Regions from separate parts of the Tardiphaga sp. genome, predicted to be linked through region 3. Evidence: predicted binding sites of a transcription regulator. Region 3 holds the regulator's gene; each other region holds the start of a gene.
What was found. Region 3 encodes LexA, which represses DNA repair genes until DNA is damaged. Its sites were predicted from a motif close to TGTTCNNNNTGTGTTCNG; they were not measured.

Region 1: ACEK02_RS18440 (helicase-related protein) is a predicted target of LexA. The motif match lies at 7,746-7,763, and genes of this name have one in related genera.
Region 2: ACEK02_RS20600 (YifB family Mg chelatase-like AAA ATPase) is a predicted target of LexA. The motif match lies at 4,265-4,282, and genes of this name have one in related genera.

Annotation. Positions count from the first base shown of each region.
Region 1 is NZ_JBGMOE010000135.1:57,946-67,681, forward strand. It holds gene ACEK02_RS18415 (thermonuclease family protein) at 1-460, shown strand, start outside; gene ACEK02_RS18420 (M48 family metalloprotease) at 530-1,993, shown strand; gene ACEK02_RS18425 (CarD family transcriptional regulator) at 2,078-3,142, opposite strand; gene fdxA (ferredoxin FdxA) at 3,380-3,718, opposite strand; gene ACEK02_RS18435 (RNA-binding S4 domain-containing protein) at 3,870-4,139, opposite strand; gene ACEK02_RS18440 (helicase-related protein) at 4,189-7,665, opposite strand; gene ACEK02_RS18445 (DUF3108 domain-containing protein) at 8,053-8,940, opposite strand; gene rpmB (50S ribosomal protein L28) at 9,368-9,670, shown strand.
Region 2 is NZ_JBGMOE010000161.1:37,896-47,631, forward strand. It holds gene ACEK02_RS20590 (ATP-binding protein) at 1-1,921, opposite strand, end outside; gene ACEK02_RS20595 (hypothetical protein) at 2,098-2,568, opposite strand; gene ACEK02_RS20600 (YifB family Mg chelatase-like AAA ATPase) at 2,678-4,216, opposite strand; gene ACEK02_RS20605 (diguanylate cyclase domain-containing protein) at 4,402-5,436, shown strand; gene ACEK02_RS20610 (MBL fold metallo-hydrolase) at 5,510-6,490, opposite strand; gene gshB (glutathione synthase) at 6,683-7,624, opposite strand; gene ACEK02_RS20620 (YraN family protein) at 7,662-8,075, opposite strand; gene rsmI (16S rRNA (cytidine(1402)-2'-O)-methyltransferase) at 8,062-9,018, opposite strand; gene ACEK02_RS20630 (penicillin-binding protein activator) at 9,244-9,736, shown strand, end outside.
Region 3 is NZ_JBGMOE010000122.1:33,345-43,080, reverse strand. It holds gene ACEK02_RS16735 (ComEC/Rec2 family competence protein) at 1-1,401, shown strand, start outside; gene lexA (transcriptional repressor LexA) at 1,425-2,141, opposite strand; gene ACEK02_RS16725 (N-acetyltransferase family protein) at 2,443-3,012, opposite strand; gene ACEK02_RS16720 (Orn/Lys/Arg decarboxylase N-terminal domain-containing protein) at 3,034-5,391, opposite strand; gene glp (gephyrin-like molybdotransferase Glp) at 5,551-6,759, opposite strand; gene ACEK02_RS16710 (hypothetical protein) at 6,859-7,158, shown strand; gene ACEK02_RS16705 (CbtB-domain containing protein) at 7,216-7,398, shown strand; gene ACEK02_RS16700 (CbtA family protein) at 7,402-8,127, shown strand; gene ACEK02_RS16695 (HAD-IA family hydrolase) at 8,124-8,750, opposite strand; gene ACEK02_RS16690 (MarR family winged helix-turn-helix transcriptional regulator) at 9,007-9,555, opposite strand; gene ACEK02_RS16685 (cytochrome P450) at 9,732-9,736, shown strand, end outside.

The sequences.
Region 1 (9,736 bases), on a different contig from region 3:
TCCCGCTGCGCCCTCGCTGCAAGCCCAACTTCTGGCGCAGGGCGCCGCCGTCGCCTCTGGCACGATTTCCGACACAGCCTGCGCGACGGAACTTGCCGCCGCCGAAAGCTCGGCCCGCCGACTGAAGCGCGGAATCTGGGCTCAAACCAATGTCATAAAAAACGCGGAAAGTCCCGGCGATATCTTGGCCGATGTAGGGCGTTTCGGGCTGGTGGAGGGACGGGTCCTGTCGGTTCGTCAGGCCGGTACGGTGACCTACGTCAATTTCGGGCGTCGCTGGACTCAGGACTTTGCGGTGACTATTTCAAGGCGCATGATGACAGCCTTCGAGGCGGCAGGAATCACGCTTAAGTCCCTTGAAAGACGACATATTCGCGTTCGAGGATGGATCGAGAGGCGCGGCGGGCCGCGGATCGAGGCGCTCGGAGTGGGGCAGATCGAGGTGGTCGGGGACAATTAGACCGCTTGGACGAACAGGCTGCTTAGGCAGAGAGTGGACGACGTGACGGGTGTGGGACGGCAAACCAGCTTGAGCCGCCGCCTTTGGGCTGCGCCTGTTGTGCTGTGCGCCACGCTCACTTTATCGGCCTGCGGCGATGTCAGCCGGTTCGAGGCCGCCTCGTCAGTCAAGCCGACAATGCCGGCCAAGCCGCCGAAGCCTGCCGTGGTACAGACCCCGGCCGCCGAGAAAGAACACGAGCGCATCCTCGCATCCTATGGCGGCGCCTACGACGACCCGCGGCTGGAGTCACTGATCACCAAGACCGTCGATCGGCTGGTCGCGGCCTCTGAGCGACCGGACTTGGCCTACAAGGTCACGATCCTCAATTCCGGCGCCGTGAATGCATTCGCGCTGCCGACCGGACAGCTCTATGTCACGCGCGGGTTGATCGCGCTGGCCAGCGATACATCGGAGATTTCATCGGTGCTGTCGCACGAGATGGCGCATGTGCTCGCCAAGCACGCGTCTATCCGCGAGGAACAGGCACGGCAGGCGTCGATCGTCACACGCGTCGTGACCGACATGGGCAGCGATCCCGATCTCACCGCACTGGCACTCGCCAAGTCCAAACTGACAATGGCGAGCTTCTCGCGCGCGCAGGAATTCGAAGCCGACGGCATTGGTGTCGGCATCTCGGCCCGCGCAAAATTCGATCCCTATGGCGCATCGCGCTTTCTCGCGGCGATGGAACGTAACGCCGCGCTGAAGGCCAGCCGTACGCCGCTCGATCCCCGCGCGCAGGACTTCCTGTCGTCCCATCCGGCAACGCCGGAGCGCGTGCAGAACGCACAGGCCAATGCGCGGCAATATTCCTCGCCTGATGGCGGCGAGCGCGACCGCGAGACCTATCTCTCGGCGATCGATGGCATCGTTTACGGCGAGGACCCGAGCGAGGGTTTCGTGCGCGGCCGGCGCTTCCTGCATCCCAAGCTCGGCTTCACCTTCCAGGCGCCGGAAGCCTTTTCCCTCGACAATACAGCGCAGGCGGTGATTGGCGTGCGCGAAGGCGGCAATCAGGCCATGCGCTTCGACGTGGTGCGCGTACCGTCCGAACAGACGCTGAGTGACTACCTGAATTCCGGCTGGATGGAAAATGTCGACAAGGCTACCACGGAAGAGCTGACCATCAATGGCTTCCCGGCAGCGTCGGCTATCGCGCGCGGCGACCAGTGGCAATTTCGCGTCTACGCATTGCGCTTTGGCAGCGACGTCTATCGCTTCATTTTCGCTGCCAAGCAGAAGAGCACCGAAAGCGAGCGCAATGCCCGCGAGACCGTGAATTCGTTTCGGCGCCTGACGCTGGCTGAGATTCAGGCCGCCCGTCCGCTGCGCATCAAGGTGATTACGGTGCAGCCCGGAGACACCGTGGAGTCACTATCGCATCGCATGAACGGCGTCGATCGTCCGCTGGAGCGCTTCCGCGTGTTGAACGGGCTCGAGAACAATGCCAGCGTGAAAGCCCGCGACCGCGTCAAGATCGTGGTGGATTGAGATCCACCCAGCTACTGCTCAATCGACAACAAAAAAGCCCGGCCTCTCGGCCGGGCTTTTCATATTCAGCTCGCGAGACGCTGCTTATGCAGCCTCATCCGCGGCGGCGACATCATCGTCACCATCACTGTCGGCATCATCAGCACCGGCTTCGGCACCTGCCTCAGCCTTGGCGCCGCGGCGCGGGCTCTTGGCGAGCTGCCCTTCGATCTCCTTGACCGCTTCGGTCTCGGTGACGTGCTGAACCACAGCGATTTCACGCGACAGACGATCGAGGGCTGCTTCATACAGCTGACGTTCGCTGTAGGACTGCTCGGGCTGCGAGTCGGAACGGAACAGATCGCGCACCACTTCGGCGATGGCAACGATATCGCCCGAATTGATCTTCGCTTCATATTCCTGCGCACGGCGCGACCACATGGTGCGCTTGATGCGGGCACGGCCCTTCAGCGTCTCCAGCGCGCGCTTGACCAGCGCCGGCTCGGACAGTTTACGCATGCCGACATTCGCGACCTTCGCGGTCGGAACGCGCAGGGTCATCTTGTCCTTCATGAAATTGATCACGAAGAGTTCAAGCCGGGCACCTGCAATTTCCTGTTCCTCGATGGCGAGGATCTGGCCAACACCGTGCGCCGGATAGACCACGAATTCGTTGGTCTTGAAGCCCTGACGCTGGGTCAGCGGCTTCTTCGGCTCTTCGACGCGCGGGGCCGCAGCGGGGGCCGGCTTGGCGGCCACGGGCTTCGCAACAACCTTGGCGACTTCCTTCGGCGCAGCAGCCTTCACAGCGGGCGCAGCGACCGGGGCCTTGGCCACAGGAGCCTTCGCAGCCGTCTTCGGCGCAGCAGGCTTGGCAGCAGGGGTCTTCGAAGCAGCAGCCTTCGGAGCAGGCTTGGCAGTCTTATTTGGCATTGCACTTCTTTTATTTTTGGAGGACTTTTCAGCCGCAGCCTTCGCGGCGGTCCGGGTGTCCTTGACAGGGGCCCGGGCACGGCCTTTGGTGACAGAATTCTTCGCAGCAGGACCCTTCACAACGCGGCTGGCCGCAGTTGTCTTCTTCAAAGTCTTAGGATCCAAGACTTTCGAAGAGGACGCCTTCTTCGAAGCAGCAGCCTTGGAAACACTCTTTTTACGCGTTTTCTGTGACACAGCCTGCGCGTGGAGACCGCCACGCCCCTGTTTGATGTTTTAAACGGGAACCTGGCAGGGCCAAATCGAGCGGCACCACACGGTCCAGCTTCTTGAATTGTGCCTATTATAGCACATTTCCCGCAAAAATCAATGATTTATGCCCCGTTGCAACCGTTCGGCGGCCGCTGACAGGTCATAATCAGGGGTAGGGTAAATTTCACGTGGCGCCGGTAACCGGCAAAGAAAATGAGTCGCTTAGTCGCCGGTACCGGGTGCAGCCGAGAAATATTTCTCGAATTTGCCTTCCTGGCCGTCGAATTCCTTGGCGTCGTCCGGCGCTTCTTTTTTCTGAGTGATGTTCGGCCACGTCTTGGCGTGCTCCAGATTGATCTGCAGCCACTTCTCGATGCCACCTTCGGTGTCCGGCTTGATCGCGTCAGCGGGACATTCCGGCTCGCACACGCCGCAATCGATGCATTCGTCCGGATGGATGACCAGCATGTTTTCACCCTCGTAGAAGCAGTCCACGGGACACACTTCGACGCAGTCGGTGTATTTACATTTGATGCAATTGTCGGTGACGACGTAAGTCATCCAGAACTCCGGAAACGATCGATATTCAGTGTTTGCGTAGCGCACCCACCCCGCTGCCGCAAGTGATGCGGCCGGCATAGGTCTGGGCATTTCGACCAAGGGAAAAACCTGCCACGAAACCATCATTGGACGCGGTATATGGCCTAGATAGTTACTCCGGGAGGTGTTGCAAATCGGTATAGAGCACGCGCGCCGCAGTCGCATCGCCGCGCCTTTCCGAGAAACCCTCGACCTTCATCACCCGTACGGTGCGATCCAGCGCCACCGTGAGGACATCGCCGATCTTCACACCATGGCCTGGCGACTTCTCGCGCTCGCCATTGATGCGGACCTTGCCGCCTTCCACCAGCGCAGCAGCACTGGTGCGGGCCTTGACCACCCGCGCGTGCCACAGCCATTTATCGAGACGCTGGCGCTCCAATCGACACACCACCATAATGGCGGCGCGGAGCCGCCTTGCATGACCTGCATCAATCCTTGCGGCCGCTGAGCTGTTCCTTGAGCGCGGCGAGTTTCGCGAAGGGGGAGTTCGGATCGATCGGACGGTCCCGTTCGCGCGGTGCCGCCGATGTGGCGAACGGACGGGTTGCCCCACCACGATCACTGCCACGGCCCTCACGACCCTTGTCGCCGCCCTTGAAGGGGCCTTTGCCCTTGCCCTGGAAGCGTTCGCGCTCACGCGGCGGACGGCCACCATCGCCCGGCTTGCTGTCCCGGTTACCGCGATTGCCACGGTTGTCGCGGTTCGGCGCACCTTCGGCAGAGGCCGCGGCGGCCGGCGCGTCGCTGCGCGGACGGCGGAACTCGTTGTTATTGTTGCGGTCGCGGCGGCCCTGGCCACCCCGATCGTTACCGCCGCGGTCATGCCGCTCGCGCTGCGCGCCATCGGCTGCAGCGCCTTCCGCGGGCGCCGACTGCGACGCGCCCTGCGGGGCGTTGCTGTTGCGATGGTGGCGGTTGCGATCGTGGCGCGGCGGACGACGCTCTTCCGAACGACCACCCGGACGCCAGACCTCGACCAGTTCGGGCTCGGCAGCGACGGCTGGAGCCGCAGCGGCTTCGCCCTCGGCAGGCGCAGCAGCATCCGCCACTGCAGCGGTTTCGGTCCCGGTCTCGGCAATGGCCGCAGCGGGCTCTGGCTGCGCGTCGACGGAAGCCGTCTCTTCGACAGGCGCAGCTTCCGGCGCGGTGCTGGGCACCAGCGCGACTTCCGGCAACAGCGATGCCGACGATACGGCGGCGACTTCTTCAACCGGAGCTGCATCAGCAGTTGCATCGGCGGCTGTCTCCGCCGGCGCGGTCTCAGCCGCTTCAGCGGCAGCCTCGACCGCAATGACATTGTCCTCACCGGGCTTGTCAGACTCGGCAAGTCCCACCAAGGCATCGGGCTGATCGGCCGTCTTGTCTTCAGTCTTGTCCTCAACCTTGGGCTCGATCGGCGTCGTCGCAGCGACCGGCTTCGGCGGCGCCGGCGGCAATGGCGCCTTCTTCTCCATGCGATAGCCCAGGGCACGCAGGATCGAGGCGAAATCCTCGCCGGCGGAACCGGTGAGCGAGGTCATCGCCTGCGTCACCACGAAGTGGCGGCCGTCGAAGGCACCGGCGGGCTTGTCGCCCGGCGATGCTTCGCGCCAGGCCAGCGCAGGACGGATCAGATCGGCAAGGCGTTCGAGAATATCGACGCGCACCGCGCGCTCGCCGCACTGGCGATAGCCGAGCACGCGATAGGCATCGCGATCGAGCAGCTTGTCGACCGGGAAGGACGTGCGGCCGGAACCTGCGAGATGCTGCGCATTGGACAGCGCCGACATGTCGACATTGTCCTGCTTCTGCGCCCACAGCAGCGAGGCCAGCGAACGCGCCGCAGGCTTCAGCAGAGCGGGGATATAGATGTGATAGGCGCCGAAGCGCACGCCGTATTTCCGCAACACGGCACGCGACGGCTGATCGAGATCCTTCATCTCGGTCGCGATCTTCTGCCGCTCCAGCACGCCGAGCGCTTCGGTGAGCTGGAAAGCGATACCGCGTGCGATGCCGGTAATGTCTTCGGCCTTGGTCAGATCGAACAGCGGCCCGAGCAGCTTCTCGATATGCGTCTTCAGCCAGAGATCGAGGCGGGCCTGAACCGCATCGCGCGGCGCGCCGGAGAGGCGCTCGTCGGCGATGATGCGGAGACGGGGATGCAGCACGTCATCGGCCGCGACCAGACGGGCCACGGCATCGCCGGTCCAGCGCATGGTGCCGTCGGAGGCGAGCACGAACTGATCGTCCGGCGCGTTGCCGAGTTTCTCGGCGCGCGCGTCGATCTCGCCGGCCAGCGCCTTCAGCGCCGTCGCCTGCAAGGCCTTCGCATCCGAGCCAGCCTCGGCCGCATCGGGCAAAAATGTAAATCCGTCGAGACGGCCAATCACATGGCCCTCTACGATCACTTCGCCCGTCTTACCAATTTCAGTATTCAGCATCGTGTTTTCCCGCAAGCGGCGCATCAATACACTGGTACGACGATCAACGAAACGCTCAGTGAGCCTTTCATGAAGGGCATCTGACAGTTTATTTTCCAATTCGCGCGAAATTCCCTGCCAATGATCAGGATCTGAGAGCCAATCAGGCCGATTTGCCACGAATGTCCAGGTCCGGATTTGCGCGATTCGGCCCGATAACGTGTCGATATCGCCATCGGTTCGATCCGCTTGCGCGATTTGAGTGCCAAACCAGGCATCGGGGATGCGTCCGCGCTTCATCAGAAAGTCGAAGATGGTGACTACCAGCTCTGCGTGTGCGGCAGGCGCGATGCGGCGATAATCGGGGATCTGGCAGGCATCCCACAATTTCTCGACGGCGGCCTTGCCCTGCGCCATCTCGCGCACATCGATGTCACGGACGGCATGATCGAGCACGCGCAGGTCTTCGGCGATCGGCGCACGGGTCAGCGCCTCGTGGCGCGGCGTTTCAGCCAATGACACCTGCAGCGACGCGATCGATGAGAAATCCAGCTTCGAATTGCGCCACTGCAGCACCTTCACCGGCTCGAAGATGTGGTTCTGCAGCTGATTGACCAATTCAGACTCGAACGGCTCGCAGCGGCCCGTGGTGCCGAAGGTACCGTTGCGCGTGGCACGGCCGGCGCGGCCGGCGATCTGTGCGAATTCCGACGGTGTCAGGCGACGGAATTGATAGCCGTCATATTTGCGGTCACTCGCGAATGCCACGTGATCGACGTCGAGATTGAGGCCCATTCCGACCGCGTCGGTTGCCACCAGGTAGTCAACGTCACCATTCTGGAACATCGCGACCTGCGCGTTGCGGGTGCGCGGCGACAGTGAGCCCAGCACCACCGCAGCACCGCCATGCTGGCGCTTGATCAGTTCGGCAATCGCATAAACTTCATCGGCGGAAAACGCGACAATCGCCGTCCTGCGCGGCTGCCGCGTGATCTTGCGATCACCTGCAAATTCCAGATGCGACAGACGCGGCCGCGTCACGATGCTGGCGCCGGGGAGCAAACGTTCGATGATCGGTCGCATGGTGGCGGCGCCGAGCAGCAGCGTCTCGTCGCGGCCGCGGCGATGCAGGATGCGATCGGTAAAGACGTGGCCGCGCTCCAGATCTGCGGCGATCTGGATCTCATCGACGGCCAGAAACGACACGTCGAGATCCCGCGGCATCGCCTCGACGGTGGAGACCCAGTAGCGCGGCTTCGCCGGCTTGATCTTCTCCTCGCCGGTGATCAGCGCCACGGCTTCGGGGCCGACGCGGTCGACGATCTTGTTATAGACCTCACGCGCGAGGAGGCGCAGCGGGAGGCCGATGATCCCCGACGAATGCGCGAGCATGCGCTCGATGGCGAGATGGGTCTTGCCGGTATTGGTGGGGCCGAGCACCGCGGTAACGCCGGCGCCGGGAGCCCTGCCGTTCGACAGCGTGGGCGAGGAAGAGAAAAAGGCCATGTTTTTCAGATATTTCCGCGTCGCCGCCGGTCAAGACGGACACAGGCTGCGACGCTTCAGAGCCGCGTGTTTGGATGGTCTGGAACGAGTCCGGAACGAAAGCGGCCCGAATCGGTGACTCGGCACCTCCATGGCCGCATCACCCCAACATCTCGCGCTGACATTCTCCGGGACTGACTAGATCAAGTTTGTGACAGCGCAACAAGGGCCGACAAATCCCTCAAGTTATGAACAGCGCACGGACTCCGATGGCGTTTCGAGTCAAGCCGGAATCCTGCACAAATCCTGCGGCATGTTTGCGACGATGCTGCGATGGCGCACTTTGTCTTGGTCTTGCGACTTTCCTGCGGCAGCGCCAGCGCCACCCGTCGATGCGCCAATTTCGGCTCAGTTCGTCCTGGCCACGGCCTTCGGCGGCGCGGCTGACGTGACGAATTCGGTGGCTTCCAGCATGGCGACGCCGAGCGGGGTCGGGATCGTCATGCGATACGGCACCAGCACGCGGGTTCCGGCGATCGGCACCAGGGTCACTTCGATATTGCGCTGGGCGGCAATATATTTGATGGCGGCGCGGTCGGGCACATAGCCGGCGATCGGCGTGAAATAGACGGCGCAGACGATCGCGGGACCACGATAGCCCTTCTCGGCCTTCACGCTTTCCATGCGCTTGTAGTCGAGCTTGAGATCGTAGCGCATGCGGCCGTCGAAGATCGACGTGCCGGTGCGGCAACTATCCGGCGTCATCAACTCTCCGGTGCCGGGCACGCGCAGCAGCGAGCCGGTCATCGGATCGATCACATTGCGCCGATGCGCATCGGTGATCGCGATCTTCTCGGGATCGAGCGGCGGCTCCGGCTCGATGGAGAACTCCTTCACATAGCCCGGCGTGATCAGCATCTTGATCGTCTCGGACTTCTTCGCGGAGGTGGTGGTGGCGCTATAGGTCGACGGCACCAGGGCGCCCGCGACCACGCGGCCGGTGGACTGGCCGGAGCCCGAGCCGCCGGAAAACGCCTTCAGCAGGCCGGCAGTGCCGCCACTGGCCGTCGCGGAATACTGGTCTTCATTGATGTCGATGGACCAGACACCCTTGCCGACCGCGATGCCGGCGAGGCTGGCTTCATATTTGGCTTCCAGCTTGCCGCCGGGCGCCACCGCCTGCGCGGGCGCCAGAACCGGAGCCTGGGCCTGGCTTTGCGCCTGTGCGGAGGCCTGACCGGTCAAAACCGGCAGCATCAGGCCCGCGGCAACGGCGAACCCCGCGCCCAAGCGCACCTCAAAAAGCCACGCAAATCTCGGTCTTGCAGGCGCGGCCGCCCGCGGAGCCGTCACCGGTCGGGTCACAAAGCGGGGCGTGTGAAGGCTCACTTCTTGATATCACCTGGTCGGCGATCCCGGGCTCAAGGCGCAGGGCCGCATCGCTTCATTGGGATGGAGGGACCTGTTTCCGGCCCGAATACGTCGTTTATATGATGGGAACCGCGTTGAATTCCATGTGGTTTCCGCGCGTAGGACGGGTTATACAGCGGCCCAAACAGGGGTCTTTGCCGGTTTTGCCGCGACTTTAGCTGGCCGGATATCTTGACGGCCGTGGCCAAGCCCCCTATACGTCCGCCACTCCTGAAATGGACGTGATTTTGAACCCCTGCCCGGCTTTGGGCTCTTCGCCTTTTAGCTGCGGGGATGACAGAGGATTTTCGCCATGTCTCGGCGCTGTGAACTGACACTGAAGGGCCCCCAGGTGGGCCACAAGGTGAGCCACTCGAACATCAAGACCAAGCGCCGGTTTCTGCCGAACCTGGTCAATGTGACCTTCCTGTCGGACGTGCTCGGCCGCGGCGTGCGCCTGCGCGTATCGGCCAATGCCGTGAAGTCGGTCGACCACCGCGGTGGCTTCGATGCCTATCTGATCAAGGCCCGCGAGAGCGAGCTGTCGCAGAAGGCCGTGCTGCTCAAGCGCGCCATCGAAAAGAAGAAGGCCGAGACCGCAGCAGTCGCGGCCTGAGCCCTTCGATCAGACTTTAAGTTTTCAAATACAAAACGGCCGGATCGCGAGATCCGGCCGTTTTGT
Region 2 (9,736 bases), on a different contig from region 3:
TGTGACCCAGCCGCGTCAGCAGTGAGCGCATCAGCAGCGCGTTGATCTCATTGTCTTCGGCAACGAGGATCGACAGACTGGGCCCCGTCGCCAGCGCCAATCCCGGCGTGGCAGGTTCACGCTCGAGCAGATCATCGGGGGCGATCGCTGGCGAATCGGTCTGCAGGGTCAGGCGCGCAGCGAGCGAGGCCGCACGCAGCGGCTTCACCAGATAGCCGGTGAAGGCGCTCGGTGCCGCGGGCTGTAACTCATGTCGCATTGCCGGCGTAAACAGCACGATCCGTCGTAGCGCGTGCGGAATCGCGGCATCCGCGAGGTGTTCGGCGGCGTCAGCGCCAAGGGCACGATCGATCATGACGGCATGCCACGACCGTTCGGGCAGCAGTGCTTGTGCGACGGCAATATCCGATACGGTGCAGGTCTGTGCCCCCCAGCGCCCGAGCCGCAAGGCCATCAAGGAGGCTTCGATGGTTTGCGGCGCCACCAGCATCACCGAAAGGCCAGAGAGATCGGGCGCCATGAAGGTCGCCGTACCGCTGTCGGACGCGGCGAGCGGGATCGACACTTCGAATGTCGAGCCGGCGCCGAGTTCGCTCTGCAGCGTGATACGGCCGTTCATGCGCCTGACGATGCGCTCGCTGATGCTGAGGCCGAGACCCGTTCCGCCGTAGTGGCGCGCAGTGCCCTCGTCTGCCTGTTCGAATTCGCGGAAGATGCGCTGCTGCGCCTCGGGTGCGATGCCGATGCCGGTATCGCGCACCAGGAAAGAGATTTCGTTTGGCCAGATGCCCGGTTCGACGATCAGGGCCACGCCGCCCGTGGCAGTGAACTTGATGGCATTCCCCGCGAGATTGAGCAGCACCTGACGCAGCCGCGCCGCATCGCCCACCACTTGCAGCGGCAGCCGCTCGTCGACATAGGCCGCGATTTCGAGATTGCGGGCCTGCGCGCGCGGCGCCAGCAATTCGGTGATGTCCTCGATCAACCCGGCCAGTGCAAACGGCCGGTATTCAAGATCGATCTTGCCGGCTTCGATCTTGGAGTAATCGAGCAGCTCCTCGATGAGTGACAGCAGCGCATCGCCGGAGGTCTTCACAGCCCTGGCGTAAGTGGTCTGTTCGGGCGTCAGTGGCGTATCGAGCAGCAAGCCACTCATGCCGAGAATGCCGTTCAGCGGCGTGCGGATTTCATGGGACGCCATGGCGAGGAAACGCGACTTGGCGCTGTTGGCGGCATTGGCATGGTCGCGCGCTTCACTGAGGGCGCGTTCGGTCTGGGTGCGGTCGGTGACATCGCGACCGACGCACTGCAATTCGGCGGGCTGTCCGGCGTCGATCCGCACCAGACCTTCGCGCCATGCGATCCAGCGCGGGCCGGTCGCCGTGGCGATCTTCTGATCGTGGATGCTGGTGCCGTTGGGCTCGTTGGCGATGTCGCCCTGCTCCAGCAGCGTGAGTTCGAAGCGGCTGCCGATCAATGCCTCGCGCGGTCGTTCCGCCAGCGCACAATAGGCATCATTGACGAAGGTGATGCAGCCTTCAGTGTTGCGGATCACGATCAGGTCGCCCTGCGCTTCGAACAGGCTGCGCGCGCGCTCTTCGGCCTCCTTCAATTCCCAGTTCCGGTCGACCAGGGCTTCGTTATGTGCAGCCAGCTTGCGCATCCGCTTGCCCATCAAGCGCATGCGGATGCTCATGGTGGCCAGGGCGACGCAGGCCAGCGCGAACAGGAAGCTGGCGCCGATTGCAAAGGCGTGCGGGTCGTAACCTGAGTCTTTCGACGTCGAGCCGGAGATAAAGCCGTAGGCGCCCCCGAAGGCAGCCGAGAACATCACGATGGAGCGGATGATGAAAGCAAGCCATGGAAAACGGCGCGCAAAGCGCCGGAAATAGACCTTGATCCGGAAAACGCCCTTCGCCACAGATCAGTACTCCGGCTTGGTCACATCAAGGCTCGCGCCTGCACGCAAATACAGACCGCGATCAGGCGATCGCGGATATCGGAGACAATGCGGGTATGTTGTTGCCAAGTGCTTGCCCTCGCCGCAGTTTTGAATTTGCCGGCGCAGACATGGTTGATGAAGCGTTAATGTGCGGCCTAGAGGCTGGCCGCTGCCATCCGTGCCGGGCTGCGATTGTGGGCGCCGACGATCAGTGCTGCCGCATCGCGCGCCGTGAAGCTGTGTGACTTCACGAAGATCCGGTAGTCGGCGTCCCCGTGTTCCGACAAATAGATGACGGGCTCTGAACTCGCGGATGTGTCGGCAATGCCGATGAAGCGCGTCGCGGCCGTGATGGAACAGGCGTCGGGTTCCGCTGCGTCGACATCATCGAGCACGACGAAGTCGGCGGTCTCGGCGCTGTCGACGATCTGCACACGGACGGTCGCCTGCAGGGGATCGCTGGTGAAGCTGACATGCGATTGCGCCTGCCAGGGCATGGTGGCGATCTGGATGGTGGTTTCACTGGTGGAGATGCAAGGACGTGCGCCGGTTACGAAATCGCCGTGGGTGAGAAAAGCTGCAAGAGCCAAGGGAATCGTCGAGGCTAAAATCTTGAAACGCAACATGACACGGTACTCGCCTTGGCCCCGTAACGCGGGGTTATGGTGAGCAGAGCGTAAACAAAACTCGTTACTATCGCGTTGACGTCCACATCAGGGGGGTGACGTGGAGACGTCACGCCGCGCGGCGCACATCCTCAGCCAACGCACGGTAAGACAACGCCTCGGCCAGATGCAGCCGACCGATTTTTTCTGCGCCGTCGAGATCCGCGAGCGTCCGGGCTACGCGCAGCACGCGATGATAGCCGCGCGCTGTTAGCCGCATCGTTTCGGCGGCATCGCGCAACAATGTCAGTCCTTGGGCATCCGGCTGCGCGACCGTTTCCAGCACAGAGGCGGGCGCGGAAGCATTGGTGTGGGTGCCCGGCAATCCCGTCGCAGCATAGCGTATGGTTTGCAGATCGCGCGCGGCGGCGACACGCGCTGCGACTTCGGCGGAACCTTCCGACGGCGGCGGCAGAATGAGATCCGATGCGGTGACAGCCGGCACTTCGATGCGCAGATCGATGCGGTCCATCAGGGGGCCGGAGATGCGCGCCTGATAATCGGAGGTGCAGCGATCGATGCGGCCGCGTTTGCAGGAGAAGCCAGGCTCGAACGCGTGACCGCAGCGGCACGGATTCATCGCAGCAACCAGCATGAAACGCGCCGGATAAGTGACGCGGTGATTGGCGCGCGACACCGCGACCTCGCCATTCTCCAGCGGCGCGCGCAGCGAATCGAGCACGCGCGGATCGAACTCCGGCAGTTCATCGAGAAACAGAACGCCCTGATGCGCCAGCGAAATCTCACCCGGTCGCGCGCGCAGGCCGCCGCCTGTGAGCGCCGCCATGCTGGCGGAGTGATGCGGCGCGCGGAACGGCCGGCGTGCGGTGAGCGCTCCGTCCTTGATTTCGCCGGCCACCGAAGCGATCATCGAGACTTCGAGGAGTTCCGCCGGTGATAGCGGCGGCAGAATCGATGGCAGCCGTGCCGCCAGCATGGATTTGCCCGATCCCGGACTTCCGACCATCAGCAGGTGATGCCCGCCGGCGGCAGCGATCTCCAGCGCGCGCTTGGCACTTTCCTGTCCCTTGATGTCGCGCAGATCCAGCATGGATCCCTCGCGCGCGTGAATCTTCGGTTGGGGCCGCGACAGAACCTGCGTGCCCTTGAAGTGATTGGCGATCTGGATCAGCGAGGTCGCCGCGATGATCTGGATGTCTGGGCTGGCCCAAGCCGCCTCCGCGCCGCAGGCAGCCGGACAGATGAGGCCTTCATCGCGTGCATTGGCGCCGATGGCAGCGGGCAGCACCCCGGCCACCGGCGCGAGCGAGCCATCGAGCCCGAGTTCGCCGAGCACGGTGAAACCGCTCAGGGCATCCGCCGGAATCGCGCCGATCGCCGCCATCAGTCCGAGCGCAATCGGCAGGTCGTAATGGCTGCCTTCCTTCGGCAAATCGGCGGGCGCGAGATTGACGATGATCCGCCGTGCCGGCAGAGCAAGACCCGAGGCGACCAGCGCGGCACGGACCCGTTCGCGCGCTTCGGACACCGCCTTGTCAGGCAGGCCGACGATCAGGAAATTCGGCAGACCGGGCACGACCTGAACCTGCACATCGACCGCGCGGGCCTCGATCCCCTCAAAGGCTACGGTGGAAACACGTTGAACCATGCCGCCCTCATTCGGGATGAGAGCATAACTTAAGGTTGTTATTATTTCAAGAACAATCAGTGAACGAAGATAAAGATAAAGTATGCTGATTTTGGCTGAAGTCGGCCACTGGCGTAGGAAATCTTAAACACGTCATGCAAAACATCCTATCAAGAGCTCCGAGACGAAGACCGGGTGCCCGCAGAATGTCAGATCGCTTGTCGAAGCCGCCAGACGCTCCGAATGACGCCGACCTGATCGCTGCGCTGAGGGCGCAGATCGAAGCCCAACAAGTCATTATCGACGAACAAGCTGCTTCGCTGGCGCATAGCCGGAAGATCTTCGATCGCTCTTCGGCCGCCGCGCGAATCGGCGTCTGGGAATGTGACCTTTCCGATGAATCGCTGGTCTGGACCGATGTTGTCTATGACATCTTTGATCTGCCGCGGGGCTCGACGCCGCTTCGCGAGGAGGCGCTCGCCTGTTACCCCGAAGAATCGGTCAGGGAACTGACGAAGCGGCGCAGCAAGGCCATCGAGGATCGCACAGGCTTCAGCCTCGATGCGGAAATCATCAGCTTCAAGGGCAACCGGCGCTGGATCAGGATCACGGCTACCGTCGAGTCCGTCGACGGCGTTGCCGTCCGCATCTTCGGCATGAAGCAGGATATCACGGAAGAGAAGATTCTGGCTGACCGTAACCGCTATCTCGCCGAATTCGATACGCTGACCGGGCTCGCCAATCGCAGCCAGTTTCAAACCAGGCTGTCGCTGTTCGATGCAGCATCGGCCAGCAAGGCAAAACCGTTCGGCGCGCTGTTGCTGATCGATCTGGACGAATTCAAGCCGGTCAATGACTGCTTCGGCCACGCAGCCGGCGACACCTGTCTCACTGTCGTGGCAAATCGTATCCGCAACATTTGCGCGGGCGCGGAACTGGTCGCGCGCCTCGGCGGCGATGAATTCGCGGTTCTGCTGGGCCCCCACGCACAATTCGAGGAAGCCTCCGAGACGGCGCGCGCCATCGTCGCGCAGTTGGGCCTGCCGATCGATCATCGCGGACAGCAACTGCGGGTAGGCGCATCGGTTGGCATCGCTTTGGCGGACAATTGCACGTCATCGCAACTGGCGGCCATGGCCGACTCGGCGCTCTATGCGGCGAAGGATGCCGGCCGCGGGACGTTCCGGATCTACAAGCGCGGTGCAGAGCGACGCGCGCGGGACACGTCATCCGCTGCGTAACGATAGGGTCGGTGTGGAATTCCTGCGGCGGCCACTGTCTCAAGTTCGCCGCAGGAAAGTCGAAAGATGTCCGCTAGAGATTCATCACCATCGGCTCGGCGATGTAGCGGAAGCCGTCGCCTGATTTCACCACATGGCCATAGCCCGGCCACGCGAAGTGATAGGACATCACAGCGGTCTTGTTGGCTGCGAGCATATCGAGCATCTTCACCCGCGTTGCCGCTGCCATCTTCGGATCGGAGTCATAGGCGAACTCCATCCGTGGCTTCTCCAGTAGCAACACCTGATGATGGGTAAGATCGCCGAGGAAAGCGAAGGACTTTCCGTCCGATTGGATCATGAACATGTGGTGGCCGAACGTATGACCGGGCGCATGCATGGCAGTGACGCCCGGCAGGAACTCCTGACCGTCCTTGTAGAACACCAGGCGGTCGCGCACCGGCAGCAGGTTCTTGCGCGCATGGACGATGAAGTCCTTGAGCGGTGAACCCAGTTTGCCTTCGTCGGTCCAGAACTTGAAGTCTTCCTCGCTGAGATAGACCTGTGCATTGGGAAACAGCGGCTTGTCATTGGCATCGACGATGCCGCCGATATGGTCGATATGGGCGTGCGAACACACCACGGCATCGATATCGCCGGGCTTGATGCCCGCTTCGGCCATGCTTTTCTGCAGGCGGCCTGTGGTGTTGCCGAACAATTGCGACGTACCCATGCCTGTATCGAACAGGATGAGTTTGTCGCCCATGTTGACGATCGGGGCGTTCTGTTCGAGCACGACGTTGCTGCTGCTGAGGAAATTATCCGTCAGCATTTTCTGCACGTCCTCCTTGGGTACGCCGACGAACGTGCCGGAAGGATCGCCGAGCGGCAAAGGTCCGTCGGAGACAACGGTGACTTCGGCGCTGCCCAGCATGAAACGATGGAAGTAGGGTGCCTGCGTGCCGAGTTTTGGTGCCTTGGCCGATGCGCTGCCGATCAGGCCGGGAGCGAGGAGATTTGCGCCCAGACCTGCGCCGAGTGCGAGCAGGGACCTTCGCGAAACTTCTGAAGTCATGCGTTTCTCCACTGATATGCTTTTGCTTGCCGCCACATGTGGCGGGCCGCCCGATTGGCCGGTCGTGCATCGGCATGCTGCGCTTGCCGATCATGACTGGCAAGCAAAAGCAGCAAGCGGAGAATTGCGATAAATGGAATTCAAACTGCTGCGTCGATGATTGACGCAGCGCAGCGAATGACGTGGCGGAGTTTACTTCCGCTTCGCTTCGATCACGTCCCAGACGCGCGCCGCCACATCCGGTCCACCAAGCTTGGCGATGGCGCGGATGCCCGTGGGGGATGTGACGTTGATCTCGGTGAGGTTACCGTCGATCACATCGATGCCGACGAACAGCAGACCGAGGTCGCGCAGCGCCGGTCCGACGCGTTCGCAGATCTCGCGCTCGCGCGGCGAGAGTTCGGTGGCCTTGGCGGCGCCGCCGCGCACCATGTTGGAGCGCAAATCGTCTTCAGCCGGCACGCGGTTCACGGCGCCAGCGAATTCGCCGTCGATCAGGATGATGCGTTTGTCGCCATGTTTCACTTCGGGAAGGAAGCGCTGGATTACCCACTGCTCCTTGAAGGTGACGGAGAACAGATCGTAGAGCGAACCGAAATTCATGTCCTGCGGCAGCACGCGAAACACCGCCGCGCCGCCATGGCCGTGCAGCGGCTTCATCACCACGGCGCCATGCTCGGCGCGGAACGCGTTGATCTCATCCTTGTCGCGCGAGATCAGCGTCGGCGGCATCAGGTCCGAGAACCCCATCACGAAAATCTTCTCCGGCGCATTGCGCACCGAGGCGGGGTCATTGACCACCAGCGTCTTCGGGTGGATGCGCTCAAGAAGATGTGTCGAGGTGATGTAAGCGAGATCGAACGGCGGGTCTTGCCGCAGCAGCACCACGTCGAAGGATTCCATATTGGTGCGGACGGGGTCGCCGAGGGTAAAGTAATCGCCCTCGACGTCGCGTACCGACAGCGACTGTACCGGCGCCACCACGTCATTGCCGCGCAGCGAGAGCTTGTCCGGGGTGTAATAGGACAGTTTGTGGCCGCGCTTCTGGGCTTCCAGCAGCATCGCGAAGGTCGAGTCGCCCTTGTGATTGATGCGCGCGATGGGGTCCATCTGGACGGCGACGTTCAAGGTCATGCTGGGGGTCCGGAATTGTGATCAGGAAGGCGAAAACTCAGGTACTGGCGTCGAACGCCGCTAACAGATGGCGTGGCAAATGTCTCGGCGCAATCAGTACGACGTCGAAACGCAGATCGAATTCCGCATGTTCGGGATGCGTCATCAGCCAGGCCTGGGCGGCATCCATGATTCGGGCCTGCTGGCGCGGCGTCACGGCATAGGCGGCTTCGTCCAGGCTGGCGCGGGCCTTTACCTCGATAAAGGCGACCAGGCTGCGCTTCCTGGCGACGATATCGATCTCGCCATGAGGGGTGCGAAAGCGGCGGGCCAGGATCCGATAGCCCTTGGCCAGCAACAAAGCTGCGGCGCGGCTTTCGGCGGAGAGGCCGGTATTGAACGCGGCGACGCGTTCCGGCGCGGCCAGCTTGGCAGCGGGCGTCGGGGCAGAGACTTTGTCAGTCTTCGCCATCGCCGGAGTCCTTGTGAATCTCCTTGGCCAGTTCCAGCGCGCGGGCATAGACGGCGCGGCGCGGCCGCCCGGACAGCTCAACGGCATGAGAGACGGCATCCTTGACGCTGTCGCGCTGCAACGAGCTGCGCAGCAGGGCATCAAGATCGTCTTCGGTCATCGCCTGCGCATCGGCAGCCGGCGGCCCGATGACCAGTACGAATTCGCCGCGGGTCTCAAGCCCATCGGCTTCCTTGGCCAGATCGGCAATCGCTCCGCGATTGACCTCTTCGTGCATCTTGGTGAGTTCCCGGCAGATCGCGGCGTCGCGGTTGCCCATGATGTCGGCGAGATCGGCCAGCGTGTCCTGCACGCGGTTGCCAGAGTCGAACATCACCAGCGTGGCGTCGATGGCGGCAAGCTCCGTCAGTCGCGACCGGCGCGCCATCTGCCGCGATGGCAAAAAGCCCTCGAAGAAAAAGCGATCGGTCGGCAGCGCCGAGACGGCCAGCGCGGCCAGTACCGAGGACGGGCCCGGCAATGAAATGACACTGAAGCCGGCGGCGGTCACTTCGCGCACAAGCTTGAAGCCGGGATCGGAAATCAGCGGCGTGCCGGCATCCGACACCAGCGCGATGGACGCGCCTTGTGCCAGCTTCTCGAGGATCTTCGGCCGCGCCTGTTCGGCATTGTGCTCGTGATATTGCTTGAGCGTGCCGGAAATCCCGTAGCGCTCGGTGAGCCGGCGGGTGATGCGGGTGTCTTCACAGGCGATGATGTCGACCCCGGCCAGGGTCTCCAGCGCGCGCAGGGTGATGTCACCGAGATTGCCGATCGGCGTGGCCACAAGATGCAGCCCCGGAACAGCTTTTGGTGCCATGAGCAGGTGGCCTGAGACCGTGAAGGTCCGGGCCGATGGCGCCGCGGCGTCCGCAGGCGATGAGGATAAGGGTGTTGCGCGCATGGCGACAATGTAGAGCGAATTGCGCCAAAGGGGGACAGCCGTTTTTCGACGTTTGGCTGTGGTTCATTCCCGTCGTGCTAATCTGCCCGCGGTGACCGGGTAAGGCCGAGCATAAAGCTTTTGTTTTGGTTAACTTATTGCCGACAATATGTCTGAATCCGCGCCTCACACTATATGGTGGGTGATGAGGCGGGCCGATGTGATGCGGCCGAAAGAAGAGAAGTGATGGCGGATCCGTTCGACCCCAAATCCGGGACCAAGGGCGCGACTTCCGGCGCGACACGGCGGGCCGCTGTCGGCCTGCTGCTGGGTGCGCCGCTGCTCGGAGCATGCGCGGGTGTGCAATCGACGCTGACCAATGCGTTTGGCACCGGCCCGGCTGCACCGTCAGGTCCGCCCGCTGGAGCGGCGCAGCAGTCGCAAGCCATCGGCACCGGGGGCACGAAAGTCGGGCTGATCCTGCCGCTGTCGGCTTCGGGCAATGCCGGTGTCGCCGCACAGTCGATGAAGAACGCCGCCGAAATGGCGCTCGCCGAATTCCAGAATCCCAGCATTCAACTGCTGATCAAGGACGACAATGGCAGCGCGCAGGGCGCGCAGCAGGCGGCCCAGCAGGCGCTCGACGAAGGCTCCGAAATCATTCTCGGGCCGCTCTTCGCGCTCTCGGTACCGGCCACCGCGCAGCTGACGCGCGCGCGCAATGTGCCGGTGATCGCGT
Region 3 (9,736 bases):
GGCCTCGGTCATGTACTGTCGATCTCCGGCTATCACATGGCCGTCGTCGCCGGCGTGGTGTTCTTCGCGATACGCGCGCTGCTGGCGCTGATCCCCGTGCTGACGGTGACATTCCCGATCAAGAAGGTCGCGGCAGCGGCGGCGCTGTTCGCAGCGCTATTCTATCTGCTGCTGTCCGGCGGCGAGGTCGCGACGCAACGTTCGTTCTTCATGACGGCCGTGGTGCTGATCGCCGTCATGGTCGATCGCCGCGCGGTGACGTTCCGCACGCTGGCGGTGGCCGCGATGATCGTACTGATCGTGGCGCCCGAAGCGTTGATTCATCCGAGTTTCCAGATGTCATTCGCCGCGACACTGGGGCTGGTCGCATTGGTGCAGATCGGCATGCCCGCGCTGTTTGCCTCTCCCGATCATTCCGCGACAGCGCGCGTGGCGCTATGGGGTGGACGCGAGATTGCAATGCTCGTGCTGGCCTCGCTGGTGGCAGGCCTCGCCACGACGCCCTATGCCGCGTTTCACTTTCATCGCGTCACGCCTTACGGCGTCCTCGCCAATCTGCTGGCGATGCCGGTGGTCTCCGCGCTTGTGATGCCTGCCGGCATTCTCGGGCTCGTGGCTATGCCGTTCGGCTTTGACGGCGTGTTCTGGGGGCTGATGGATCTCGGCATCCAGTGGATGATCGTGGTCGCGCAATGGGTCGCCGCGTTGCCCGGCGCCATCGGCCGGATGCCGGCCTTCGGGACCGGACCGCTGATACTAGCCAGTATCGGCATCATCGTCCTCGGACTGCTGCGCACGCCGTTGCGCTTCGCGGGGGCTGGCGTGCTGGCGCTCTCGATTGTCTGGGCGTTACTGGTCAAGCAGCCGGATGTGCTGATCTCGGGTGACGGTCACAGCGTCGCGGTACGGGGCAGGGACGGGCTTCTGCGCGTGATGCGCAGCGTCAAGGATACGTTTCTGCTGAAAGAGTGGCTCGCCGGCGATGCAGATGCGCGCCTGCCGACGGATGGCTCCCTCAGCCATGGCGTGTCCTGCGACCGCGACGGATGCATCACGCCGCTCGCTGATGGTGCTTTGGTGGCACTGGTGCTGCAGCCGGGTGCATTCACGGATGACTGCGAGAACGCGGCGCTCATCATCACGACGAAACAACCGCCAAAGGATTGCCGTGCGTTGGTGATCGATCAGGATCGCCTGCAACGAAATGGGGCGATGAGTGTGCAGCGAAAGGCGAACGGCTTTGCTATCGACGCTGTGCGGCCGCGCGGCTTGGATCGCCCGTGGTCACGCGCCATTCCCGATGAGCCATCACCCGACACGCCACAGGCGGGTCGTCCGCAGCAAAACCGGCCGCTCGATGCGACGCCGGCGGAAACTGATCTTCAACCCGAAGATCAGTAGTCCGTCAATGCGACAGCCTTGGCTTAGTAGCGCCGGTACAGGCCGATCAGCCTGCCCTGAATGCGGACCCGGTTGGGTGGCAGGATGCGGACTTCATAGGCGTCGTTGGCAGGCTCCAGCGCGATCGACGCGCCGCGGCGACGGAAGCGCTTCAGCGTGGCTTCCTCGTCGTCAATCAGGGCCACCACGATGTCGCCGGTGTCGGCGCTCTCGTTGCGCTGGATCAGCACGGTATCGCCGTCCAGAATGCCGGCGTCCTGCATGGAATCGCCGCGCACTTCGAGCGCGTAATGTTCGCCGGAGCCGAGCATGTCCGCGGGCATGCTGATGGTGTGACTGCGGGTCTGCAGGGCCTCGATCGGCGTACCTGCGGCGATCCGGCCCATCACCGGGATGGCGACAGTCCGACCGTTATCGTCATCGCCGCTACCGATGCTGGCGGCCGGACGCACCCTGCCGAGCGTGCCTTCGATGACACTGGGTGTGAAGCCGCGGCGGCCGGTGCCGCCAGTAACCGGCGCGCCGAGCTCTGGCAACTTGATGACTTCGATGGCGCGGGCGCGGTTCGGCAGCCGGCGGATGAAGCCGCGTTCTTCCAGCGCCGTGATCAGACGGTGAATGCCGGACTTGGAGCGCAGGTCGAGCGCATCCTTCATTTCGTCGAAGGAGGGCGGGACGCCGGCTTCCTTCAGCCGTTGATCGATGAATCGCAGGAGTTCGTATTGTTTGCGCGTGAGCATCTGAAGCCATCCTCAGTTGACGGTGTCGGCCGCCGCGTGCGTTTCAAAGGGCCTTCGAACGGTGAGCCTCAATCCAGGGGCGATCATTCGAAGATCGGTTGCGCGAGTTCGGGCACTCTCAAACTACTCAAAGCCACAGAATCTCGAAACAAATCATGAACGAACACTATATGTTCCATATGTGTTCCGCAATGCTTAATTTGCCGTCAACGGAAAGCGCATTGAGCGCGGCTGAGGGGCTGTTCCTGGCCGGTCGTCGATCTCTTGCCGGATACCGAAAACGCTCCTGCCGGAGCTTGCGCTATGCGGACGTCACCCGCCCGACGGGCGGCGGCGGAGTCGTGGAGCCGGTGGCTAGCGAGCGCTGAACCATGATCGTGTCGGCCCAGCGGCCGGAGCGATAGGCGACACCGGGTAGCAGGCCCACGCGGGCAAAGCCGAAGCTCTCATGAAGGCCGAGCGAGGCCGTGTTGTCGGCATCGATATAGCCGATGATCTGCCGGAAGCCGGCCGCCGCGCAGACGTCGATGAGTTCGCGCATCAACAGTCGGCCGATGCCCTGGCCGACATGTCCGTGGTGGATATAGATCGAATGCTTGACCGTGTAGCGATAGGCCGGTCGTTTGCGGAACAGCACCACATAGGCGTAGCCCACGACCTCGCCGCCTTGCGTGGCGACGAGATGCGGGAACCGTTTGCTGCGCAGGTTCTTGCGCCGGTCTCTGAGATCGTCGGGCTGCGGCGTGTCGGCGTCGCTGACGCCTTCCTCGACGCCTTGCCGGATGTGCCGGCGATAGATCGCCAGCATGGCATCCACGTCGGTGTCGCGTGATGGTCGGATGACGACCGGCTGTTCGAGTTCCGTTGGCAAATCAGGCTCCTTACGTGCTCCCTATTCGGAGACCACGTAAGTGTAAAGCCGGATCCGGCCATTGGCGTCGACCTTGCGGTAGATGCCCTGAATTTCGACGTCGAAGCCCGGGAAGGTGTTGAAGCAGGTCTCGAACATCCGGAGATAGTCGATCATCGGCTTTGAGCGGTCGGTGAGCCGTTCGCCGGGGACGATCGTCGCGATGCCGGGCGGATAGACAACGAACGGCGTCGTCGCGACGCGCCCGAATATTTCGTCGATCGGGAGGTAATCGACGTCGTTGCGCACCAGACAGCGCGCGGCATCGTGAGGTGACATGGCGATCTCCGGCAGATGGTCAGCGGAGAATTGCTTGGTCTGGAGTTCGCTCACATTGGCCTCGCGGAAGAACCGGTGCATGTCGCCGCACAGATCCCGCAGACGTATGCCCGCATAACGCGCGGGCCTGCGCCGTGCGAATTCCGGGATGACGTCTTCAAGCAGCGCGTTGTCGTCATGAAATTTCTTGAAGGCGACAAGGCCCGATATCAGCGTGCCGGCCTTGCTGGCTTCCACGCCGGGTGTCAGCAGGAAGAGCAGCGAGTTGAGGTCGTTCTTCTCGGGGACGATGCGGTTCTCGCGCAGGAACTGAGCGACCACCGGAGCAGGGATGCCATGGTCGGCATAGGCGCCGGTGGTGCGATCGAAGCCCGGCGTCAGCACCGTCAGCTTGTTCGGATCGGTCATGGCGAAACCGGCGACCATGCCGGGAAAGCCATGCCAGGCGGCGTCAGGTGCGAGCTGCCAGTAGGACGGATTGGTGGCCAGCTGGTCGGTGCCGATGCTTTCCCAGGGCACATTGTGAACAGCGCCTTCGCTGGCTGCGTCGGGAATGGCGACGCGCTCGGGCACGAAGGGTTCGAAAAACCAGCGGCGCTCGGCGCGGGTTTCCTTCTCCTCGAACTCGCGGCGCACCGCGCGCATCTTCTTGCGCAGTTCGATGCCAAGGCGGATCGTGTCGTCCCACAACACTTCGCCGGAGCGGCCCTTCATCATCTGCGCGCCGACATCCAATGATGCGAACAGCGGATAGAATGGTGAGGTCGAGGCGTGCTGCATGAAGCTTTCGTTGAAGCGCCGATGCTCGACGCGGCGCTTCTGCCCGCGGATATGCCGATCCTTCATATGGATCTGCGACGCCTGCGAAAAGCTCGCGAGCTGCTTGTGGGTCGACTGCGTCGCAATGATGCCCGGCGAATCCGGGCCGAGCTCCTTGAGCCCCATGGCGAAGCGGCCGGCATAGAGCGGGTGGAATTTCATGAAGCCGGCCCAGGCTTCGTCGAACAGGATGTAATCGCAGAGATGGCCGATGCGCGCGATGATCATCTCGGCGCTGTAGATGGTGCCGTCATAGGTGCACTGTTCCACGACCGCGACACGGAAAGGGCGCGGGCGTTTCCACGCCTCGGGATCGGTGACGAGCGGATTGGTGCGGATGCGCTCGCGCAGCGCGGCCTCGTCGGTGGCGGCCCAGTCCATCGGGCCGATCAGGCCCCACGGATTGCGCGACGTGGGCACATAGATCGGCACACCGCCCGAAATCATCAACGCGCCGTGCAAGGCCGCCTTGTGGTTGTTGCGATCGAACAGCACCAGATCGCCATCGGTGACCAAAGCCGACAGCGCGACCTTGTTGGACGTAGAGGTGCCGTTGAGCACGAAATAGGTCTTCTCCGCGCCAAAAATCTGCGCGGCTTCCTTCTGCGCCTGCAAGGCGGGACCTTCATGAGTCAGCAGGTCGCCGAGATCGAGCACGGAATTGTCGAGGTCGTCGCGAAACACCGCTTCCCCGAGATGTTCCATGAACACGCGCCCGATCGGGCTGCGGCTGTAGAACACGCCGCCATTGTGGCCCGGGCAGGTCCAGAGCTGGTTGCCTTCCTCGGCATAATCCACCAGCGCGCCGAAGAACGGCGTCTTCAGCGTCTCGGCATATTGCTTGAGGCGGCTGATCAGGTTCTTGGCGATGAAGGGTGGCGTTTCCTCGGAGAGGAACACATAGCCGTCGATGAAATCGAGCACCTCGACCGGGACGTCCTCGAACCGTTTGCGGCGGATCAGCAGGATGATGGGGAAGTCCAGGCCGCGTTTGCGCATCAGGTTGATCAGTGCTGCGGTCTTGCCTTCGAGGCCCTTCTTGCCCCAGTCGACTACCATGCAGCCGATCGCCGCGTCGGTCTGGACTGCGATCGTGGCGTCTTCAAGCTTGCGCGCCTTGACGACCTCGAAGCCGGAACGCTCGATCTCATCGACGATCTGATTGAGGCGAATGCCTTCGAGATCGTCGGCGTCGAATGTTGGCATCGCAAACAGGAAATTGAAGCGTTTGAAATAGTCCATCTGTCCACCGATCTTGTTTCGCTGCGATCTCTCGCTGCGTTACGTGACAATTCAGTGACTGAAACCGCGTTGAGGTATCTCAGTCAGGAAAAAGCTTTTGGGAATATGCCGTGAGCAGGAGTTTCGACGGCGGCGGCGTTCTGTGAGGTGTTTCGTCAGCTAGATTGGCAGACGAATGATCACGCAGGAATCGCCGGCAACCGCAGCCGGTGCGAATGGCCTGCGGATCAGAAGTCCTTCGGCAACAGCCAGATTTCCCAGCAGCGATGAGTCCTGTTTCATCACCGGCGTCGCCACCACGGTGCCGTCCGCGCGCGTTTCTAAACGCGTGCGCAGATAATCTTCGCGCTGGTCGTTGGCGGCGAGGTCGCGTCCGAGCACCGCGGGTTCGAGCGCGTGAGCGATTTCGTTTCGGCCGGATAGCGCGCGCAGCAGCGGCACCATGAACAGGAAACCGCAGACATAGGACGAGACGGGATTGCCGGGCAGGCCGATGACGCGCATTCCCTCGCGGCGTCCATGCATCATCGGTTTGCCGGGGCGCATGGCGATGCGCCAGAACGCCATCTCGACGCCGGCATTGATCAGGGATTGCTGCACGAGGTCGTGGTCGCCGACCGACGCGCCGCCGGTGGTGATCAGCACGTCGGCCCTCAGATCGATCGCGCGCTGAATGGCTGCCGTGGTCGCCTCCAGCGTATCCACGGCGATGCCGAGATCGACCACCTCGGCGCCTTCGGCACGCGCCAGCGCACGCAGTGCGAAGCCATTGGAGAGCACGATCTGGCCGGGGCCGGGGACCGCGCCGGGCATCACCAGTTCATCGCCGGTGGCAAGCACGGCAACGACCGGCCGTCGCCGCACGGGCAATGACGGATGGTTCATGCCCGCGGCAAGCGCAAGGTCGCGATCGGTGAGGCGGGTGCCGGCGCGCAGCAGCACGTCCCCTTCGTTAAAATCGACGCCGGCCGGGCGGATATGCTTGCCGGAGATGGCGGCCTCGTTGATCCCGACGACGTCGCCATCGCGCGCGGTGTCTTCCTGGATTACGACGGCGTCGGCACCAGCGGGCAGCACGCCGCCGGTGAAAATTCGCAGGGCTTCGCCGGTCTGCAGCGGGCGGTGGAACGGCTTGCCCGCGGCGATCTCGCCGATGACGCGGAGCTTGGCGCCCAGTGTCGCATCGGCAGCGCGCACAGCATAACCGTCCATCGCTGACATGGGCTCTGGCGGCTGCGTTCGCAGCGAAGCGATGTCGCGGGCGAGCACGCGGTGGAATGCATCTTCCAGCGGCACCATCTCCTCAGGCAGCGCATCGGCGCCCGCGAGAATCGCAGCCATGGCATCGGTAACCGGCATCAGGGCCATCGCGGGGATCTCCGGCAGTGTGGGCGCCCGTCATAGCGGAGAGCGGGAGCGGACGCAAAACCACGGCAGCTTTGGCAGGGCCGGGAAACACGATAGACATTGGCGATCATGACCGACAACCACGCTGAAACCGACGATGATGAGCCTGTCTGGCGGGTAGATGTCGATGCGCTGGCATTCCGGCCGTCCGGCCATCGCGGGCTGTGTATGGTGCACCGTCATGCGTTCCGGACGCTGCTCCGGCGCTATCCGTCGCCGGAGGAATGCGCAGCCTATTTCCGCGACCACAGTGGGGTGTTCCAGGCGGCGGCCGGCGCCAAGCTCGTGCGCGCCTCGGTGGCGGCTGATGCGAATTTCCATCTGACCAGCCGCGATCTGGCCCGCGCGATGCAAAATTAGCGGTCGCGCCGCCGGTACAACTCGGCTAAATTGGCCCTCTATTTCGCGAGGATTCCGATGCAACAGACCCAGACCGCCCAGATCTCCGCCGTCACCACCGACGTCAATGTCGTCGTGCAGGCCGTTCTGGCCATGGCGCTCGGTCTGTTCATCGTCGGCGTGGTCGGGTTCTCGCATATCAGCGCCGTCCACAATGCGGCCCATGACACGCGCCACGCCAACGCGTTCCCCTGCCACTGAGATATGTCCGTCTTCAGGTCGATCGTTTTCTCGGCAGCGCTGGCTGGCGTGATCACTGGCGCTGCCGTCACCGGCGCACAGATGGTCGGGACCATTCCGCTGATCCAGAAAAGCGAAGTCTATGAGCGCAAGGCGGAAGCTCCGGCTGCTGTCGCGCCGACGGCTGCCGCGCAGCCCGCGCATCCGCACGACCATGGCGCCGCCGCCCATAGCCATGAGGCCGAATGGGAGCCCGCCGAGGGCTTTCAGCGCAATGCCTTCACCACCGGCGCCAATATCCTGACCGCCATCGGTTTCGCATTGCTGCTGGCCGGCATCTTCGCGCTGCGTGGCCGTGCGGTCGAATGGCGCGAAGGACTGTTCTGGGGTCTCGGTGGCTTTATCGTGTTCACCATGGCGCCTGGACTTGGCCTGCCGCCGGAGCTTCCAGGCATGCCGGTCGCCGACCTCACGCTGCGCCAGACCTGGTGGATCGGCACCGCCTGCGCCACCGCCGCGGGGCTTGGCCTGCTGGTGTTCCGCAAGGCGTCATGGGCCGCCATTCTCGGCCTCGGCCTGATCGTGCTGCCGCATCTGATCGGGGCGCCCCAGGCGCCTGCGGGCCACACCGATGTCCCGGAAGCCCTGTCGCACAGTTTCGTGGTTGCGGCGACACTGACCAGCCTGCTGTTCTGGGCACTGCTCGGCGTGCTCACCAGCATCGCCTTCCAGCGCATCTCGCGGGCTTAAAGCCCGAGTGCCGTCAGCGCCTCGGCGACGGAAGTCGGCGAGGTGACGTGGACGGCCTGCAATCCGCAAGCACGGGCGCCGTCGATATTTTCCTTGAGGTCATCGAAGAACACGATGCGTTCAGCGGGCACGCCGATGGCTGAGATCACGTGCTGATAGGCGTCCGCATGGGGCTTGCGCAGCTTGATTGTCGACGACAGGAAGATTTCGCGGAAATGCGAGAGCACCTTGGCGTAGTGCTGCGAGAAATGCGCGACATGCGCGTTGTTGGTGTTTGAGAAGGCGTAGAGCGGCAAGCGTGTCGCAGCCCGCTCGAGCAGCGGTGCGATGCCGGGCATTTCGCCGATAAATGTGGCATTCCAGCCTGCGAGAAGCTCTGCATCAGAGAGCGTGACGCCGAGCGATTGCCGCAGCATTGCGAAGAATTCTTCGTCGCTGATCAAGCCGGTCTCATAACGCCAGAACGTCTCGTCGCGGACGAAGCGCGCAAGGATATCCGCTGGCTTGCATCCGGCGCGCTCAGCCCATGCGGTCACCGTTCGCTCGATATCGAAATTGATCACGACGCGGCCGAGATCGAACAGCAGCGCGTCGGCGGAGTGGGGCGCGAGGGGCAAGGTCATCAGCTTCCTCTAACGATCTCTGAAATTCGGCAACGGACGTGCTGCAGCGCAGGTTAGCGGATGGTGACAGAAAATCCTTGCCCCTCGTGACAAACCGTCCCGATAATTTTTGTTGCCGAGGCAACTAATTCATGAGAGCCTTTCCAGAGAGGGCGCGTAAGAGAGCAGTCAACTGCCGCGCCCCGCAGGGAGAGGAACGATGGTGGACCGCTTGTGCGGGACAGCGCTTGATGCTGCGTGCGCGATCCGTGCCGGCTTAGCCGGTCACAGCGCCGAGATTGCTGTGAATGCGTCGCAGCAGGTCGACGAGCACTTCGCGTTCGCTTTCATCCAGACAGGACAGCAGCTTTCGCTCGCGTTCCAGCGCGGTCACGATGACGGCGTCATGGGTCGTGCGCCCTTTCGTTGTCAGCGTAATGGAATGGGTCCGCGCGTCGTCGGGGTCGGCGTTGATGGCGACCAGGCCGCGCTCTTCCAGCATGGCCAGCGTGCGGCTGACAGGCCCCTTGTCGAAACCGATGACGTGGCAGATGCGCGAGGCGGGAATGCCGGGCTCGATCGCCAGCAGCGACATGATGCGCCACTCGGTGACATTCACGCCAAACCGCTTCTGATAGAGGACGGTCGCGTTGCGCGAGAGCTTGTTCGCAATGAAGGTGATGAAGGCCGGCACATAGCGCTCGAGATCGAGCAGTTGCCCGCCTTTGGAAGCGGGCGCTCTCGCGGCGACAGTCCTGACATTGGCCTTTGTCGCTTTCGCCTTGGCGGGCTTTCGAGCCGATTTGCCCGATCCAGTCTTGCTCATGCGCCACGATCCTGCCTGCCTGCGTGATGCCGTCGAAATCGGCGAGATCACGTGGTCCTGAGGAATAGAGATACGCAGCCGCAATTGCCAACAAGAAAATACGGGAGGTTTACATGGTCGCCACGGTTACGACAGCGCCGCCCCACACCACGCAGGTGCTGGCTTTTGGCAGCCCGATGCC